3 regions of the Pseudarthrobacter sp. PvP004 genome follow, and region 3 is predicted to be linked to each of the others. Evidence: riboswitches for the same ligand, from Rfam matches in the RefSeq annotation. Region 3 holds a riboswitch; each other region holds the start of a gene.
What was found. A riboswitch is a leader RNA that binds a small molecule or an ion and turns the genes downstream of it on or off. The one in region 3 is predicted to bind thiamine pyrophosphate.

Region 1 (5,552 bases), 440 kb from region 3:
CGAGCCAGCCTAGTAGGAATGGCACTGGAAGCAGGAACCCGACCCCGGGGAGGTTGTGGCCCACCAGGGATAGTCTTGATCCATGGGCATCTCCCCGGACGCTGCAGCCTCTGCCGGGCAACTCTCCGCGGAGTTGCTTGGAGCCATGGCATATGGCGAGCTATCCGCTTTCGGGCGCCTCTCCCTGGATTCGCGCTATGCCCCCACCCTCCATGACAGGTCTGTGTTCGCGAAGATCGCCGTGGGCGCCTACGGCAACTTTGCGCTCCTCAATGACCGGTTATCGGAGATGGGCGTCGATCCGGAACAAGCCATGCTGCCGTTCCAGCGCTCCTTCGATCATTTCCATGAGCGCACCAAACCGGGGGACTGGTTCGAATCTGTCATGAAGGCGTACGTCATCGATACGGTGTCATCGGACTTCTACAGGGCCGTATCGATGTTCCTCGACCCAACAACGCGGCATTTCGTTGAACGCGTCGCTTCCCCTGACCAGGCCACGGAAGTCCTTCGCGTCCTGATCAGGCGGGCCTTGGCTGACGACCCGCGCCTGGCCTCGCGCCTTGCATTGTGGGGTCGCCGCTTGGTGGGGGAGGCTTTGACGCAGGCGCAGCGCGTCGGCATGGAACACCCCCTGCTGGGACCATTGCTGAAAGGCGGCGGGGGTGCGCGTGCAGCGGTCAGGAGCTTAACGACGGAACTCGCCGATAAACACGGGCGCCGGATGACAGGCCTTGGCCTGACCGCGTAGCGGCTAAGACCGCTTGAATTCGGCGGGAAACTACACGGTGTCCAGTGCTTGCAGCAGCGACTTGGCTGCCGCCGTCGGGTCCGTTGCCTCGGTGATGGCACGGACCACGACGATCCGGCTGGCTCCCGCTTCCACTACCTGTTCAACGTTGCTGAGGTCGATGCCACCAATGGCGAACCAAGGAAGTGTCACAGCATTGCCCGAACGCTTTTCCGCTTCTGCGGCATATGTGACCAAGTCCAGCCCCACCGCCGAGCGGCCGGGTTTGGTAGGCGTTGCCCAGACCGGACCCACGCAGAAATAGTCCAGTCCCAGGGGGCCCTGGGAGGTGGCGACTGCCGCATCGATTTGTTCCTGTGTGTGGGTGGAAAGACCGATGCCGGTCACGTTCGGCAAGAGGGTTCGCGCTGCCGTCAGGGGCAGGTCCTTTTGACCGATGTGGAATACAGGAGACCCGGAAATACTGGCAACATCGGCCCGGTCGTTGACAGCCCAAAGCCGTCCGTGCCGTTGTGCGACGCTCCGCAAAACGGCCAGCAATTCAAGCTCCTCGGCAGCTTCCAGAGTCTTGTCGCGGAGCTGGATGATGTCAACGCCTCCAGCGAATGCGGCGTCCACAAAGTCTTCGAAATCGCCCTGCCGTTGACGGGCATCAGTGCACAGATAGAGGCGGGCGGAGGCGAGGGCGTCAGGCTGGGTCATGGAAACCAGAGTAGTTCCTCTAAACTGGGCACGTACTGCGGGAGCCGCGACATTCGTCATATGACTGTCCGGCTGAGAGGGCTTCAGCGCCGACCGCTTGACCTGATCCGGCTAGTACCGGCGTAGGGAAGGAAACGAATGGCAGGTCCCCGCCATACCCCCATCCAGGCAGACGTGGCCGTCATTGGCGGCGGCATCATAGGCCTTGGCATCGCTCATGAAGCCCGGCGACTTGGCCGTTCAGTGGCGCTGATCGATCCCGTCCCGGCCTCGGGTGCAACGTTCGCCGCCGCCGGAATGCTTGCACCCGTCAGCGAACTGCATTATCAGGAGGGAGACCTCCTGGAATTGATGGTCGAATCTTCGCGGCTGTGGCCTTCCTTCGTGGACGGACTGCACGTGGGTGGAGAGGGCAGCGGATACCGCACGACGCCGACCCTCGCCGTGGGTGCCGACGCAGCCGACCGCAGGGCGCTCGCAGACCTGAGGTCCGTGCAGCTCGCAGCTGGATTGGGAGTTGAACCTCTGGCCCTGCGGGACGCGAGGCAACGCGAGCCGCTCCTCAGCCCACAGATTTCCTGCGCTTTCGATATTCCCGCCGACCACCAAGTGGATCCGCGAAAGCTCGCCGCATGCCTCCTGGCTGGATTAGCAAACCATTCACCTGACGACGGTTCCTGGGTGTCCGGGGCCGATGACGGATTCGCCGTTCCTTCCCCGGCACGCGGTGTGCTGAGGGATGACGGGCGGGTCACCGGAGTGGAACTCGAATCCGGAGTCGTGGTCCGCGCCGCGGAGACCGTGGTGGCCAACGGGCTGGGGGCATCCCAACTGTCGGGGCTCCCTGAGGGACTGAACCTTCCGGTGAGGCCGGTCTATGGCGACATCCTCCGGCTTCGCGTCCCCGACAACCTCCGGCCCTTGGTCACGTCCACTGTTCGGGGGATGGTTCGAGGCGTTCCCGTCTACATAGTTCCCCGGGATGACGGAACCGTGGTGATTGGGGCGACGCAACGCGAAGACGGATTGTCAGCGTCTTCCAACGCGGTCTCTGCCGGCGGCGTCTACCAGCTGCTGAGGGATGCCCAAGCCCTGGTCCCCGCAGTTGCGGAATTGGAACTCCTTGAAGCAACCGCCCGCGCCCGCCCTGGAACCCCGGACAACGCCCCCCTGCTCGGACGGGTCAGCGGTCCCCACGGCGACACTGACGGCCTGGTGATCGCCACAGGTTTCTTCCGCCACGGTGTGCTCCTGACTCCCGTGGCCGCCAGAATCGTGGGCGAACTCATCAGCGGCACAACGGACCCTCGATGGACTCCGTTCCTGCCTGATCGCTTCGCGGGCAACGCTTCAGTTCCCCAAGTTCTTACACCAGCCGCACACGCTCCCACCAAGGAAACAGCATGAACATCAAACTCAACGGAACCGATCACGCAGTCTCCGATGACGCATCCGTCAGCACCCTGGTCACAGCGATCACCGGCCGCGCCTTGGACCCTCGCGGACAAGCGGCCGACGGCGGCAAGCTGGGAGTCGCGGTCGCACGTAACTCCGAGGTGGTGCCCCGCAGCCAATGGGCCGTGACGGCCCTGGCCGACGGAGACGAACTCGAACTCGTAACAGCAGTCCAAGGAGGCTGAACCATGACAACAGCAAACATTGACGTTCGCACCACTGACGTTCATTCCACTGACGCGCTGGTGATCGACGGTGTCGAATTCGGTTCCCGGCTCATCATGGGTACCGGAGGCGCGCCGAGCCTCGATGGCCTGGGATCAGCGCTCCTGGCGTCGGGGACCGAGCTCACCACCGTGGCCATGCGCCGCTATTCCCCAGCCGAAACGGGATCGCTGTTCCAGCTCCTGGTGAACCACAACATCCGGGTCCTTCCCAACACTGCGGGCTGCTTTACTGCCAAGGACGCCGTGATGACTGCTGAACTGGCACGGGAAGCCCTGGAGACCGATTGGGTGAAGCTGGAAGTCATCGCCGACGAACACACGCTCCTGCCCGACGCCGTGGAACTGGTGGATGCAACGGAACAACTGGTGAACCGCGGCTTCAAGGTTTTCGCCTACACAAATGACGATCCCGTGCTCGCGCTCAGGCTCGAAAACCTGGGTGCCACCGCTGTCATGCCCCTGGGATCACCCATTGGAACAGGCCTCGGCATCCTGAACCCGCACAACATTGAACTCATCGTGTCCCGGGCCTCCGTACCTGTGGTCCTCGACGCGGGAATCGGAACCGCCTCCGATGCCGCGTTGGCCATGGAGTTAGGCTGCGACGCCGTCCTGCTGGCCACTGCTGTAACCCGGGCTCAGAACCCGGTACAGATGGGGGAAGCCTTCAAACACGCTGTGATCGCCGGTAGGCTGGCCAAGCAGGCAGGGCGGATTCCACGGCGGGAGCATGCGCTCGCATCCTCGGCGATGGAGGGCCGGGCAGAGTTCCTCTGACCTGGGTTCTCCGAAATAGAAGGGGCAGTCATGGCAGCCAAGGATGAGCAACTGGCTGAGGCAGCCATCAATGCTGCCCTCGGAGACCTTCCGGACTGGAAGTATCAGGAGGGCCTGGTGACCGTCTACAAAACTTCGACGGCGGCGGACGCGCTTGCGCTCATTGCGGCTATCGGACAGCTCGCCGAGGAACAACATCATCATCCGGATTTGGAATGGCGGTACAACAGGGTCTTCCTTCGCTATGTGTCCCACGATGCGGGTGGGCAGGTGACCAATCGTGACATTGCCGCGGCCGCCGCGGTGAGCGAAGCTGCAGCGGGCTTGGGTGCCACCGCACAGCCTGAGCGCTATCCGGCGTCGCAAAGTGGGTTAAATCAGTAGTGACAGTGGCTTAAAACAGTAGTGACCGTCACCCCTGGGTGACGGTCACTCTGCCTAAAGCACTAAAGCACTAAAGCCGCAGCGCCTTGGTGAGCGCCGCAGTGTCGTGTTGGGTCCGGGTCCGGCCGAGGAAGAGCACCACGGCAACCGCCGCAGCAGTGCCGAGCACAATAGGCAGGACCCACGGAATCCAGGTTGCGCCCGGCTGGTAGCCCAAACCTGCGCTGATGAAGGCGATCCAGCTCAGCGTGCCCACAGCTGCTGAGACGCCGGCCGGCAACGCGATCCCGTACTTGCCGTGCCGCTTGTCGTTGGCCCACACAATGAAACCGGTGGCAATGGTGGCCAGAACCACCACGACGAGAGAAAGCATGAAAACTCCTTAGCGGACGGACGAGACGTGGGAAACCTTAGAGGGCGCCGAAACCTACGCGGCGAACTTCCTCGGCGCCGATCTCCACATAGCCCAGGACGTTGCCGGGAACGATGATCTGGCGGCCTTTTTCGTCAGTAAGACGGAGTTCGGAGCCCTTGGTGACGGCCTCGGCCACAATTTTGGCAACGGCGTCAGCATCCAAGGCGGATTCGAGCACGATCTCACGGCCAACGTTCTGAATGCCGATCTTTACTTCCACAGCAAGGCCTCCAAGCCAATCAAGTGTTAAGTCAGTCCTCTATTTGTAGCCTAGGACTCTTTGGGGAATCGACTGATTCCGCGCCAAGCTAAACGATAGATCAGATCGCTGGCCACATCGAGGTCCAGGTTTCCGTCCGTTTCAAGCCAATACCGCGCGCTGACCTGCGCCATTCCGGCCAAACCACGCCCGAGAAGCTGCGCTTCAAGAGGGGGCAGTTTGGTGTCTTCGGCTATGACGTGGGCCACGGCGTCCGCAAAAGTCTTGTTGAAAGTCTCCAAACGCGAGCTGACGTCGGGATCATTAATCAGGTCCGACTCGAAGACCAGGCGATGGGCTTGGTCGTCGTCCGCGATGAACCTGTAATAGGCGCGCATGACGGCCTTGACGCGTTCCTTGTTGTCCGTGGTGGAGTTCAAGGCATTGAGCATCAGCTGCGTCAGGGTAGCCAGGTGGCTGTCCAAGAGGGCCATATAGAGCTCGCGCTTGGACGGGAAGTGCTGGTACAGCACTGGTTTGCTCACGTGCGCTGCTTCCGCGATTTCGTCCATGGCTGCCCCATGGAAGCCGTTGGAGACGAAAACTTCCAATGCCGCGTTCAGCAACTGTGCGCGGCGCTCA
Region 2 (5,552 bases), 3.5 Mb from region 3:
AGCAGGACTGATCCGGATCATGGGTACACGCGAAGAAGTCGAGGCCCTCAAAGCCGAACAGCGTCCCGGGATGGAAGGAGCAGCGTTATGAAAGAAGCGGTTCTCGTAGCTACGGCCGTGATCCTCAGCTTGGCCGCCGCTGGGGCAATTATCCGCATCGCCATCGGCCCGTCCCTCCTGGATCGCGTTCTGGCATCAGACGTTTTGCTGGCAATCCTGGGCGCTGCCCTGGCGATCGATATGGCGTTGAACAAGCATCTGAACAATCTGATGCTGCTGGTAGCGCTCGCAGTGATCGGTTTCATCGGCTCTGTGACAGTTGCAAGGTTCGTGGCCGAACGCAGGGAGCAAAGCAATGAGTCCTGATGCCACCGGCCTTGACGCTGTGATTGATGTTGTCACCGCCGTATTCCTGGTGGTGGGTGCCCTGATGTCACTGGGCGCGGCCATCGGCTTGCTCCGCTTCCCGGACCTCATGAGCCGCATGCACGCAGCCACCAAACCGCAGGTCCTGGGGTTGTTCCTTATGCTTGCCGCAATCGGACTCCAGATGCGCACCTGGTGGGTGTGGCCTGTCTTGGTGGTGGCCTGGATTTTCCAGCTCCTCACGGCGCCCGTCTCTGCCCACATGGTGGGCCGCTCGGCGTACCGCACCAAGCACGGACACCGCGAAAAGCTCACCAAGGATGAGTTGGAAGCCGTGGTCCAAAGGGCGGCCGCCGGTCAGGAACCGGGGAGCGACCGCTAGCAGCAGCCACAACGAACGCCGGGTCACCTGCAGGTGATCCCGGCGTTCGTGGTTCGGGTGCCTAGACGATGTCGTGGGTCTTCGCGAAGCGCGCGATGGCGCGCTGCGTGCCCCGGCTTGCCAGGACCTGGATGAGCGTGCTCACAAAAGCCGAAATCAGTGCGAATGTCAGCGCCGAACGCAGACTGGTTTCCATATCGTCGTTGCCCATGGGTGGTTTGTTGCCAGTGGCCTTTTCCCACCCTTTATTGACGAGTTTGGTGCCTACGAATCCTGCTCCGAGGCTTACTCCGGCACCGATCAGCTTGAAGAAGAGGTTCATGCCCCCAGCCTAGCTCTAAAGGCCACACCGTTAGCGGCGGCTTTCCCGTTCCTTGAGGAACGCCGCCAATGAACCAACCGGCGCAAGTACTGGAACGACTGGGTGTTCGGCCGACCAGACAGCGTCCACGGTTCCGAGTCCGGCGATTTCTTTGAGCAGGTAATAGGTGGGCGGCATCAGTTTCAACGTGCCTGCGGCTTCCGCTTCAAGAATGTCCGCCACCGGCATCCACAGTGATTGCCAGGCTTCCGTGGTTTGGTGCTGCGGCGTGGCTCCCGGAGAGGGCTTGGCAACGTAGAAGAACGTGTCGAAGCGTTTGGGCATGTCCGTGGGGGTGATCCAGTTGGCCCACGGGCGGAGGTCGGAGGCATCGATGGTGAGTCCGGCCTCCTCCTGAACCTCGCGGATGGCGGCAGCGAGTACCGTCCCGGCGTTCTTCGCTGCTGCTCCCGGATCCGCGCTCAGGGAGCTCTGGTTCCAGTCGGCTGCGTGGCGTTGAAGCAGCTCCGCCGGGTAGTCCCACCCGCTCTGATCGGCGGCATCGACGCGTCCGCCAGGGAAGACCACCATTCCGGCGGCAAAGTCCATGGTGCTCACCCTGTGTTGGACGAAGGCTTCGAGGCCGTCCGAGGCGTCGCGGAGCAGGATGACGCTCGCTGCCAGGCGGGGTTCCGCCACGGCGTTGGTGTCTGTAAGTCCCGAGCCGGAGATGTCCGTCATGAAATGTGCCCCTTTGCCGCGGTGAAGTCTGCTGATTCATTCTCTCAGGTCCTGTTGTGGGGCCTGGTGTGCAGGGAATGGCGTGCGGGAAAGGTGCAGAGCGGGCCTCGCAACGCACCCCCGTCTCGTTGTTAGGCCTGGTGTGCAGGGAATGGCGTGGGGGAGGGGTGTAGAGCGGGCCTCGCAACGCACCCCCGTCTCGTTGTTAGGCCTGGTGTGCAGGGAATGGCGTGGGGGAGGGGTGTAGAGCGGGCCTCGCAACGCACCCCCGTCTCGTTGTTAGGCCTGGTGTGCAGGGAATGGCGTGCGGGAAAGGTGTAGAGCGGGCCTCGCAACGCGCTTGGCAGCGGGCACCTCAAGGACGGGAAGGCGATTGTGACTGGACCGCAGCGCCCGCCACGGACTCAGGTGTAAACTGAACCAGCCCATCAGGGCAGATTTGATAACGACAGGGGAGCGCCGCCGTCGGACTCTGCAGAGATGCAGGAGACGCGAGGGCGCTGAGAGTGCGGACAGCCGCAGACCCTCGAACCTGATCCGGTTAGTACCGGCGCAAGGGAGTCGAGCTTCTCAGAGTGTCCGGATGCGGACGGCGCGAGCCGGACCCGGGATCCGGGGAGCACTTTCCCCTCCTGTAACCTCAGGAGGCAGAAAATGACCACGGTAAACGTGAAGAAGGCCAGTTATAACTGGCGCGTTGTAGACATCGTTGTGGCGGCTCTTATCGCCATCGCCGGCGGCGTGATCTTCTGGGCATGGTCCCAGGGCGCGGCACTGGTATCCATCCCCATGAACGCGACGTATCCGCCGCTCACAGGCTTGATTGCCGGTGGCTGGATGATTCCCGCGGTCCTGGGAATGCTCATTATCCGCAAGCCCGGTGCTGCGCTGTTCTGCGAAGCCGTCGCCGCCACCGGTGAGCTCATCATGGGCTCGCAGTACGGCACCACGGTGCTGATATCCGGCGTTTTGCAGGGCCTGGGCGCCGAGCTCATCTTCGCCGCCTTCAGGTACAAGAAGTTCAACCTGCCCACCGCGCTCCTTGCGGGCGCCGGCGCGGGCCTCTTCTGCGGCCTGAACGACTCCTTCCTGCCATGGGGTTGGAACATCGCCTACGAGGCCATCGACAAGCTGGCCTACATCACCTTCACCACGATCTCCGGTGCCATCATCGCCGGCGCCCTCTCCTGGGTTGCGACGCGCGGCCTCGCCAAGACCGGGGTGCTGAGCTCCTTCGCCTCGCGCAAGGCCGCTTCGGAGCCAGTCTTCAACTGATGTCCGCCACGCAAAGCGGCACGGTCCGGCCTGCCGCCATCTCCGCCGAGGGCTGGGGATGGCGGCATGCCGGCCGGGCCCAGCCTGCCATTCAAGGCCTGGACCTTCGGATCGAACCGGGGGAACGGGTTCTGCTGCTGGGCCCTTCGGGCGCCGGCAAGTCGACCCTCCTGCACGCCCTCGCCGGGGTGCTGGGGGATGAGGAAGACGACTCGGATGAGACCGGCTCCCTGCTGATCGACGGCGTCGCGCCCCGCGAGCAGCGTGGCCGTGCCGGACTGATGCAGCAGGATCCGGAAACGCAGGTGGTCTTGTCGCGGGTTGGCGACGACGTCGCCTTCGGCGCGGAGAACCTTGCAGTTCCGCGGGACGAAATCTGGTCCCGCGTCCATGAAGCGCTCGACGACGTCGGGTTGCGTACCGCCGCGGGTGGCGGCCTGGCGTTGGATCACCCGACGGCGGCACTCTCCGGGGGCCAGAAGCAGCGCCTCGCGCTTGCGGGCATTTTGGCCATGCGCCCCGGCCTGATCCTTCTGGACGAACCAACAGCCAACCTGGACCCGGCAGGTGTGCTGGAGGTCCGGGATGCTGTTGGGCGCTGCCTGGACAAGACAGGTGCCACGCTGGTTGTGGTGGAACACCGCGTCTCTGTGTGGAAAGACCTGGTGGACCGGATCGTGGTCCTGCAGCCGGGATCGGCCGCAGGGTCCAGCGCGGCCGCAGGGGCCGGGCGGGTCACGGGCGGCGTCCTCTTGGACGGCCCTCCGGACCAGGTCCTTTCCGAGGCCCGCACCATGCTCATGTCGGCAGGCGTCTGGGTGCCCGGGTACGTCCCGGCAACCCGGGGGCGGCACAATGAGCCCGACACCGCGCAGCTTCTCCTCGCAGCCCAGGACCTTTCTGTTTCCCGTGAAAAGCCACGGCGCAAAGGGTTCAAAACCATCCCGCCCATGCCGGTGCAAACGGGCATCCGTGCGCAGGTAAGAGCTGGCCAGGCACTGACCATTACGGGCCCAAACGGTGCGGGCAAGTCCACGTTCGCGCTCACGTTGGCTGGCCTTTTGGCGCCTGTGGACGGCAAGGTGAGTGCCGCCGTCGAGCTTTCCGAAGGCGCGGGCATTGACCCGTTCAAGTGGAAAGCGGACCGTTTGATCTCTCGGATCGGGACGGTGTTCCAAGAGCCTGAGCACCAGTTCGTCACGGGCAAGGTCCTGGATGAACTCATGTTCGGTCCGAAGCATCTGGGCCATGGCGAGGAACGCGTGGATGAACTGTTGGAGCGGTTGCGGCTGACGCATCTTGTGGACGCCAACCCGTACACGTTGTCCGGCGGGGAGAAGCGGCGGCTTTCGGTGGCCACGGTGCTCGCGGCACATCCGAAGGTTCTTGTCTTGGACGAGCCCACGTTCGGCCAGGACGCCAACACGTGGGCAGAATTGGCGTCGTTCCTTTCCGAGTTGCTGGACGCTGGAACCGCGGTGGTCTCCGTGACCCACGATCAGGAATTCAGTGCCGTACTCGGCGGCACAGAACTGCGGCTAGGCCCGATCACGGAGGGCCGAGCCACCCATCAGGAAGCCGGCGCAGCATGAGGGACGCACTGAATATTCGCGGAAACCACTCCCTGCTGACCCGTGCCAACCCTCTGGCCAAGTTCGTAGCGGTCTTCCTCATATCCCTTGCGCTGGCACTGTCCATTGACTGGGTCTCGGCCTCAACGGCACTCATTGCTGAACTGGCGCTCTTCCCGTTGGCCGGCCTCACTTTCAGGCTTTTATGGCAGCGGGCCTGGCCCCTGATCATCGCGGCCGCGATCGGCGGCTGGAGCACCGCGATCGTGGCGGCGGACAGCGGCGCTGTACTGCTCGACGTCGGGCTCTGGTCCATCAGCGAAGGCTCCCTTGAGCTGGGGCTTGGTTTCATGCTCCGCGGTTTGGCGATTGCGTTGCCAGCGATCTTGCTGATGACGTGCACCGATCCCACAGACCTGGCCGACGCGCTGGCGCAGAAGGCCAGGCTGCCGCACCGCTTCGTCCTCGGATCCCTCGCTGCCATGAGGCTGGTGGGCCTCATGGCAGAGGAGTGGCAAACCATCGGAATGGCCCGCCGTGCCCGCGGAGTCGGTTCCCAAGGCAGCCCTTTTCAGCGTTTGAAGGCCACGCTCGGCCAGAGTTTCGGGTTGCTGGTTCAGGCTGTTCGGCGGGCGTCGCGGTTGGCGGTGACCATGGAAGCGCGCGGCTTCGGCGGTGGTCAAAGGACGTGGGCGCGGGAATCCACCTATTCCCTCCTGGATGCGTGGGTAGTCCTTGGAGGACTGGTTATCTCAGCCGGTGCGGTCCTGACGGCAGTGGGCGCGGGAACCTGGAGCTTCGTCTGGCGCTAGCGCGCGGGACGCTGCTGGATTTCATCGAAGCCTGCCCGCGTCAGGAAACCCAACTGGGCTTCCTTCTCGGCAAGCTGGATGATGGGTCCCAGCTCAAAGCACGT
Region 3 (5,552 bases):
AGCCAGATCTCCTTGCCGGGCCGCTACTTGGTCTACGTACCCGGTGGTTCCATGACCGGCATCTCCCGCAAGCTTCCCGACGTCGAACGCAACCGCCTCAAGCGCATCCTGAAGGACCGCTTGCCGGAAAACGCCGGTGTCATTGTCCGCACAGCCGCTGAGGGGGCGTCGGAGGAAGAGCTGACGCACGACATCAACCGTCTGCGCGCCCAGTGGGAAGGCATCGAAGGACAGGCCTCGTCCACCAAGGTCCTGGCCCCTGAACTGCTTTACGGCGAACCCGACCTCACCATCAAGGTGGTCCGTGACGTCTTCAATGAGGACTTCTCCAAGCTGATCGTCTCCGGTGACGACGCCTGGGACACCATCGAGGCCTACGTCACGTACGTTGCCCCTGATCTGGTGGGCCGCCTTGAAAAGTGGACCAAGGACCAGGACATTTTCGCTGCCTGGCGCATCGACGAGCAGATCCACAAGGCGCTGGAGCGTAAGGTCTTCCTGCCGTCCGGTGGTTCGTTGGTCATCGACCGCACCGAGGCCATGACCGTGGTGGACGTCAACACCGGTAAGTTCACCGGCAGCGGCGGAAACCTCGAAGAAACGGTGACCAAGAACAACCTTGAAGCGGCTGAGGAAGTGGTTCGCCAGCTCCGTCTGCGCGACATCGGCGGCATTATCGTCATCGACTTCATCGACATGGTCCTGGAATCCAACCGCGATCTCGTCCTGCGACGCATGGTCGAGTGCCTTGGCCGCGACCGTACCAAGCACCAGGTGGCCGAAGTGACGTCGCTGGGCTTGGTCCAGATGACACGCAAGCGTATGGGTACCGGCCTCCTTGAGGTCTTCGGTGAGCAGTGCGAGCATTGCGCCGGCAGGGGCGTTGTCACCCACGACGAGCCCGTTGAACACCGCCGCGCCAACGTGGTTGCCGCCGAGCACCACCGCCCGCACGCCGAGGCACAGCAGCCTGCAGCGCGGACGGAACGCAAGCGCCGCCGCGGCAAGGGTGGGGGACAGGCCATCGCCGAAGCCCCCGCGCAGGTCCATACGACGACGTCCGCCCCGGCTGCACCTTCGGCTCCGGTCGAAGCGCAGGATCCCGCCCGGCAAGCCAAGGCTGAGGCAACCCGGGCTGCCCTGGCGACGATTGCCGCTGCAGCGCACGCCGCCCACCTGCACGACGACGAAGTTCACCGCGCAGAGGAGCAGGCAAGGGCGGCGGGCCACGAGCCGGCCGTTAGCCCCGCATCCGGTACCGCCGCCAGCGGCGAAGCCGGAGCAACTGCCCGCGAAGCAGAAAAAAGGGAAGCAGCAGTCCAGGAAGCAAGGTCTACTCCGGTCCTGCGTTTCGGCGGCGAAGAAGTAGCACTGCCGTTCGTTGAGCACCACGAGGAACCGCAGGCCGCCAAGCCTGCCATGAGCCTGGACCTCCTGGCCGAGGCGTTCTCGCACCTCGGCGCTGCTCCGGCACCTGCGGAAGAAGCCGCGCCGGTGGTCGTGCCGGAGCCTGCTGATGCCCCGAAGGCTGATGTGCCGGCCCGTGCCGAAAAAGCTCCCGAGGCTGTTCAGGCTTCGAGTAGTCGTCGTGGCCGCCGCAACCGGAGTGCCAGCCGGGCCCAAGGCGCGGCCAATGAAACCAGCGTCGAGCACCATGAGGTGACGGCCTCGGCCCCCCGAGGCTCGGCCCATGAGGCCAAGGTGCCCGCGGAACAAGCCAAGAAGGCATCAACCGACGAGCCCATCATCCTCGGAGTTGGAGTTCCTGCCTCCGAGCTCTAAATCCGGACAGCACCAGCTGAGAGGGCCCTGCACAATCTGCCAACGGCGGGCTGTGCAGGGCCTTTCTTGTCCGCGCAGGCCACGCATTCCATGCATCCGTGGTCACATCCCGGTCGCGACGTGGTCCGGTTCCCGCGCCACGTCGCTTCCCGGCTAGGCTTGGGGACTGACACGGGGTGCCGGGCGTTGGGCCAGGCTGAGATCCAGACCCGTTGAACCTGTCCGGTTAGCACCGGCGAAGGGATGTCCTCATGACTGCATCACCATATTCAGCTGTGTACCCACTCGACGCTCCGAACCCGGGCCGGGCAACCCCACGCGTACTGAGTATTGCCGGCTCGGACCCTTCCGGCGGCGCGGGAATTCAGGCGGACCTGAAGAGCATCGCAGCACTCGGCGGTTACGGAATGGCTGCCATCACGGCTCTCACCGCACAAAACACCATGGGGGTCATCGCCGTCCATGTCCCTCCCGCGCAGTTCCTCCGACAGCAACTGGACGCCATCAGCAGCGACATCACCATTGATGCCGTCAAGATCGGAATGCTCGGCGATGCGGCCGTCATAGACGAGGTCCGCGGCTGGATCGAAGAGGTGCGTCCCGCCGTCGTGGTCCTGGACCCGGTGATGGTGGCCACCAGTGGCGACCGGCTCCTGCGCGAGTCAGCGGAGAAGGCTTTGCGTTCGCTGCTGCCTCTGGCCGACCTGATCACCCCGAACCTTCCGGAACTTGCCATGTTGCTGGGGGAGCCGGAGGCAACAGAATGGGAATCGGCGCTGGACCAAGGCAAACGGCTGGCAGCGGAGTACGGAAACACGGTCCTGGTCAAGGGTGGCCACCTGCCTGGTCCGGTATGTCCTGATGCACTGGTGAACACCAGTGGGATGCTGTCACGGGACGTGATCGAGATAACAGGTCCCCGGGTCGAAACGCGGAACAGCCACGGAACCGGGTGCTCCTTGTCGTCCGCCTTGGCTACAGTCCAGGCACGCACGGGTGACTGGGAAGTTTCACTGCAGGAAGCGAAGTCTTGGTTACTGGGGGCTTTGACAACCTCTGAGGCCCTCGAGGTGGGGCAGGGGAACGGGCCCGTGCATCACTTCCACCACCTCCAGCAGGCATCCAAGCCGGGCGCCTTCGCTGCGACCTTGTGGAAGGAAGCCGGTCCAGAGCTCGAATCCATTTACGGGCTTCCGTTCATTCAAGGACTTCAATCGGGCGAACTCCCGGAACGTGACTTCAACTACTACCTCGCCCAAGATGCGATCTACCTCAATGGGTACTCCAGGGTGTTGGCGCGTGCGGGGGCCCTGGCCCCCACGGAGGAAGAGCAGTTGTTCTGGGCCAAGGCATCACAGCAGTGCCTGGAAGTTGAATCGGAGCTGCACAGGAACTGGCTGAGCACCAGGGAGGCCCCCACGGCCACCGGCCCGGTCACCAAGTCCTATGTGGATCATCTACTGGCAACGTCGGCTTCCGGCAGCTACGCGGTGGTGCTCGCGGCGATCCTGCCCTGTTACTGGTTGTACGCGGAGGTGGGTCGGCAGCTTCATGCATCGTATGTAGACGCCGGAGCCCCCGCAGATCACGCCTATGCCGAGTGGCTGAAGACCTACGCCGACGAGGACTTCGCTGCCGCAACCCGGAAAGCGATCAATTTCACGGATGCTGCGGCCATTGCGGGTTCGGAGATGGAGCGGGCCGCCATGATGGACGCTTTCATCCAGTCCTGCCGTTATGAGACCGCGTTTTTTGATGCTCCGCGGTTGTTTGCGCAGCCTTCCATCGGCCGCGGCTAGCCCGCTACCTCGGATGCATTTGCGGGCAACTGCGGAGACACGTCAGCGCGTCGCTGCCTGAATCGCGTTAATCTCGCCGAAAACCTGTAGGCTGTATGGGCACGGTGCCGGGAGAGTCCGTTACAACTCGTGACGCAAGTCACGAGGTAGCCTCCGGACCCGGCCTCATTTGCAGCTGAAGGTCAAACTAGCGTAATCTTGATCTTCGGTGCTTACGCCAACACTTGGGTTATGCCCCTTGGAATTGTTCATGGGATGACTCGCGGACTTCGATCAGAAGTCCACGGCGTTGAGGCACAGCGCGAACCAGGCCTGATTCCGGTTGAAGGTTCCGCACGCAAATTTTGTAATAAACGTCGAGAGAAGTGAGTACCCAAGTGGTGTACGCGATTGTCCGCGCAGGCGGCCGCCAAGAAAAAGTTTCCGTTGGAGACTACGTAACGCTGAACCGCGTCCCCGGTGGAGCCGGTAGCACGCTTGAGCTGCCCGCATTGCTCCTGGTTGACGGCGAGAAGGTCACCTCCGCAGCTGCGGAACTGGCCAACGTCAAGGTCACGGCTGAGATCCTCGAGGACCTCCGTGGTCCGAAGATCGTCATCCAGAAGTTCAAGAACAAGACCGGCTACCGGAAGCGTCAGGGTCACCGTCAGGAACTGACCAAGATCAAGATCACCAGCATCGCGTAACTTCCGTTACCCGCTGTTCAGGTTTTTCAGTTTCCCCAGAAATTTAGAGGCAGGCATTTCACATGGCACACAAAAAAGGCGCGAGTTCCACTCGCAACGGGCGTGACTCCAACGCACAGTACCTGGGCGTCAAGCGCTTCGGTGGTCAGGTAGTTTCCGCCGGCGAAATCATCGTTCGCCAGCGTGGAACCCACTTCCACCCCGGTGCAGGCGTAGGTCGCGGTGGCGACGACACCCTGTTCGCTCTTCAGGCCGGTGCGGTTGAGTTTGGCACTCGCCGCGGCCGTCGCGTAGTGAACATCGTTGCTGCTGCAGCTGCAGAGTAACAACAAGTTCTGAACCGGTGGAGCGGGCCAAGCGGCCCGCTCCACCGTTCTTTTAACCGCATTACAATCGACTAGGGCGCCTCAGGCGCACTGGTTTTTGCAACAGCGCTGGCAACAGCAACAAACGCTGTAAGACAGCAACTGAGGAGATCCACGTGGCGAGCTTTGTAGACCGGGTAGTCCTGCACGTATCCGGCGGAACCGGCGGCCACGGCTGTGTCTCCGTAAAGCGGGAAAAGTTCAAGCCGCTCGGCGGCCCCGATGGCGGCAACGGCGGCAACGGCGGCGATGTCATCCTTCGCGTGTCCGCCCAGACCACCACGCTGCTTGATTACCATCACGCTCCCCACCGCCACGCCACCAACGGCGGCCCTGGCATGGGCGACTGGCGCGGCGGCAAGAACGGCGAGACCCTGATTCTTCCCGTGCCTGATGGCACCGTGGTCAAGACCAAGGACGGCGAAGTCCTGGCTGACCTCGTTGGCGAGGGTACTGAGTACATTGCAGCCGCAGGCGGCCAGGGCGGCCTCGGCAACGCATCCCTTTCATCGCAGAAGCGTCGGGCTCCGGGCTTTGCCCTGCTGGGCATCGAAGGTGAATCCAGTGACATCGTCCTGGAACTGAAGTCCATCGCAGACATCGCATTGGTTGGTTTCCCGTCCGCCGGTAAGTCCAGCCTCATCGCAGCCATGTCTGCTGCCCGGCCCAAGATTGCCGACTACCCCTTCACCACGCTCATTCCCAACCTTGGCGTGGTGCAGGCCGGCGACGTCCGCTTCACCATTGCCGATGTCCCCGGCCTGATCGAAGGCGCCAGCGAAGGCAAGGGCCTGGGCCACAACTTCCTGCGGCACGTAGAGCGCTGCGCTGCGCTGGTTCACGTCCTTGATTGCGGAACCCTTGAATCAGACCGCGATCCTCTCTCCGACCTCGCCATCATTGAGGCGGAACTGGAGAAG

Region 1: another riboswitch for thiamine pyrophosphate. It lies ahead of thiO (glycine oxidase ThiO); the one in region 3 lies ahead of thiD (bifunctional hydroxymethylpyrimidine kinase/phosphomethylpyrimidine kinase).
Region 2: another riboswitch for thiamine pyrophosphate. It lies ahead of J3A64_RS20970 (ECF transporter S component); the one in region 3 lies ahead of thiD (bifunctional hydroxymethylpyrimidine kinase/phosphomethylpyrimidine kinase).

What each region holds. Positions count from the first base shown of each region.
Region 1 is NZ_JAGINL010000001.1:630,022-635,573, forward strand. It holds gene J3A64_RS02885 (ferritin-like fold-containing protein) at 83-751, shown strand; gene thiE (thiamine phosphate synthase) at 782-1,453, opposite strand; TPP riboswitch at 1,481-1,599, shown strand; gene thiO (glycine oxidase ThiO) at 1,592-2,860, shown strand; gene thiS (sulfur carrier protein ThiS) at 2,857-3,093, shown strand; gene J3A64_RS02905 (thiazole synthase) at 3,097-3,912, shown strand; gene J3A64_RS02910 (4a-hydroxytetrahydrobiopterin dehydratase) at 3,943-4,296, shown strand; gene J3A64_RS02915 (hypothetical protein) at 4,367-4,669, opposite strand; gene J3A64_RS02920 (DUF3107 domain-containing protein) at 4,707-4,931, opposite strand; gene J3A64_RS02925 (TetR/AcrR family transcriptional regulator) at 4,982-5,552, opposite strand, start outside.
Region 2 is NZ_JAGINL010000001.1:4,589,585-4,595,136, forward strand. It holds gene J3A64_RS20945 (Na+/H+ antiporter subunit E) at 1-91, shown strand, start outside; gene J3A64_RS20950 (monovalent cation/H+ antiporter complex subunit F) at 88-366, shown strand; gene mnhG (monovalent cation/H(+) antiporter subunit G) at 356-748, shown strand; gene J3A64_RS20960 (DUF4235 domain-containing protein) at 810-1,070, opposite strand; gene J3A64_RS20965 (NUDIX hydrolase) at 1,101-1,790, opposite strand; TPP riboswitch at 2,231-2,367, shown strand; gene J3A64_RS20970 (ECF transporter S component) at 2,445-3,065, shown strand; gene J3A64_RS20975 (ABC transporter ATP-binding protein) at 3,065-4,657, shown strand; gene J3A64_RS20980 (energy-coupling factor transporter transmembrane protein EcfT) at 4,654-5,448, shown strand; gene J3A64_RS20985 (GNAT family N-acetyltransferase) at 5,445-5,552, opposite strand, start outside.
Region 3 is NZ_JAGINL010000001.1:1,070,061-1,075,612, forward strand. It holds gene J3A64_RS04885 (ribonuclease E/G) at 1-1,782, shown strand, start outside; TPP riboswitch at 1,945-2,043, shown strand; gene thiD (bifunctional hydroxymethylpyrimidine kinase/phosphomethylpyrimidine kinase) at 2,034-3,581, shown strand; gene rplU (50S ribosomal protein L21) at 3,959-4,267, shown strand; gene rpmA (50S ribosomal protein L27) at 4,330-4,593, shown strand; gene obgE (GTPase ObgE) at 4,749-5,552, shown strand, end outside.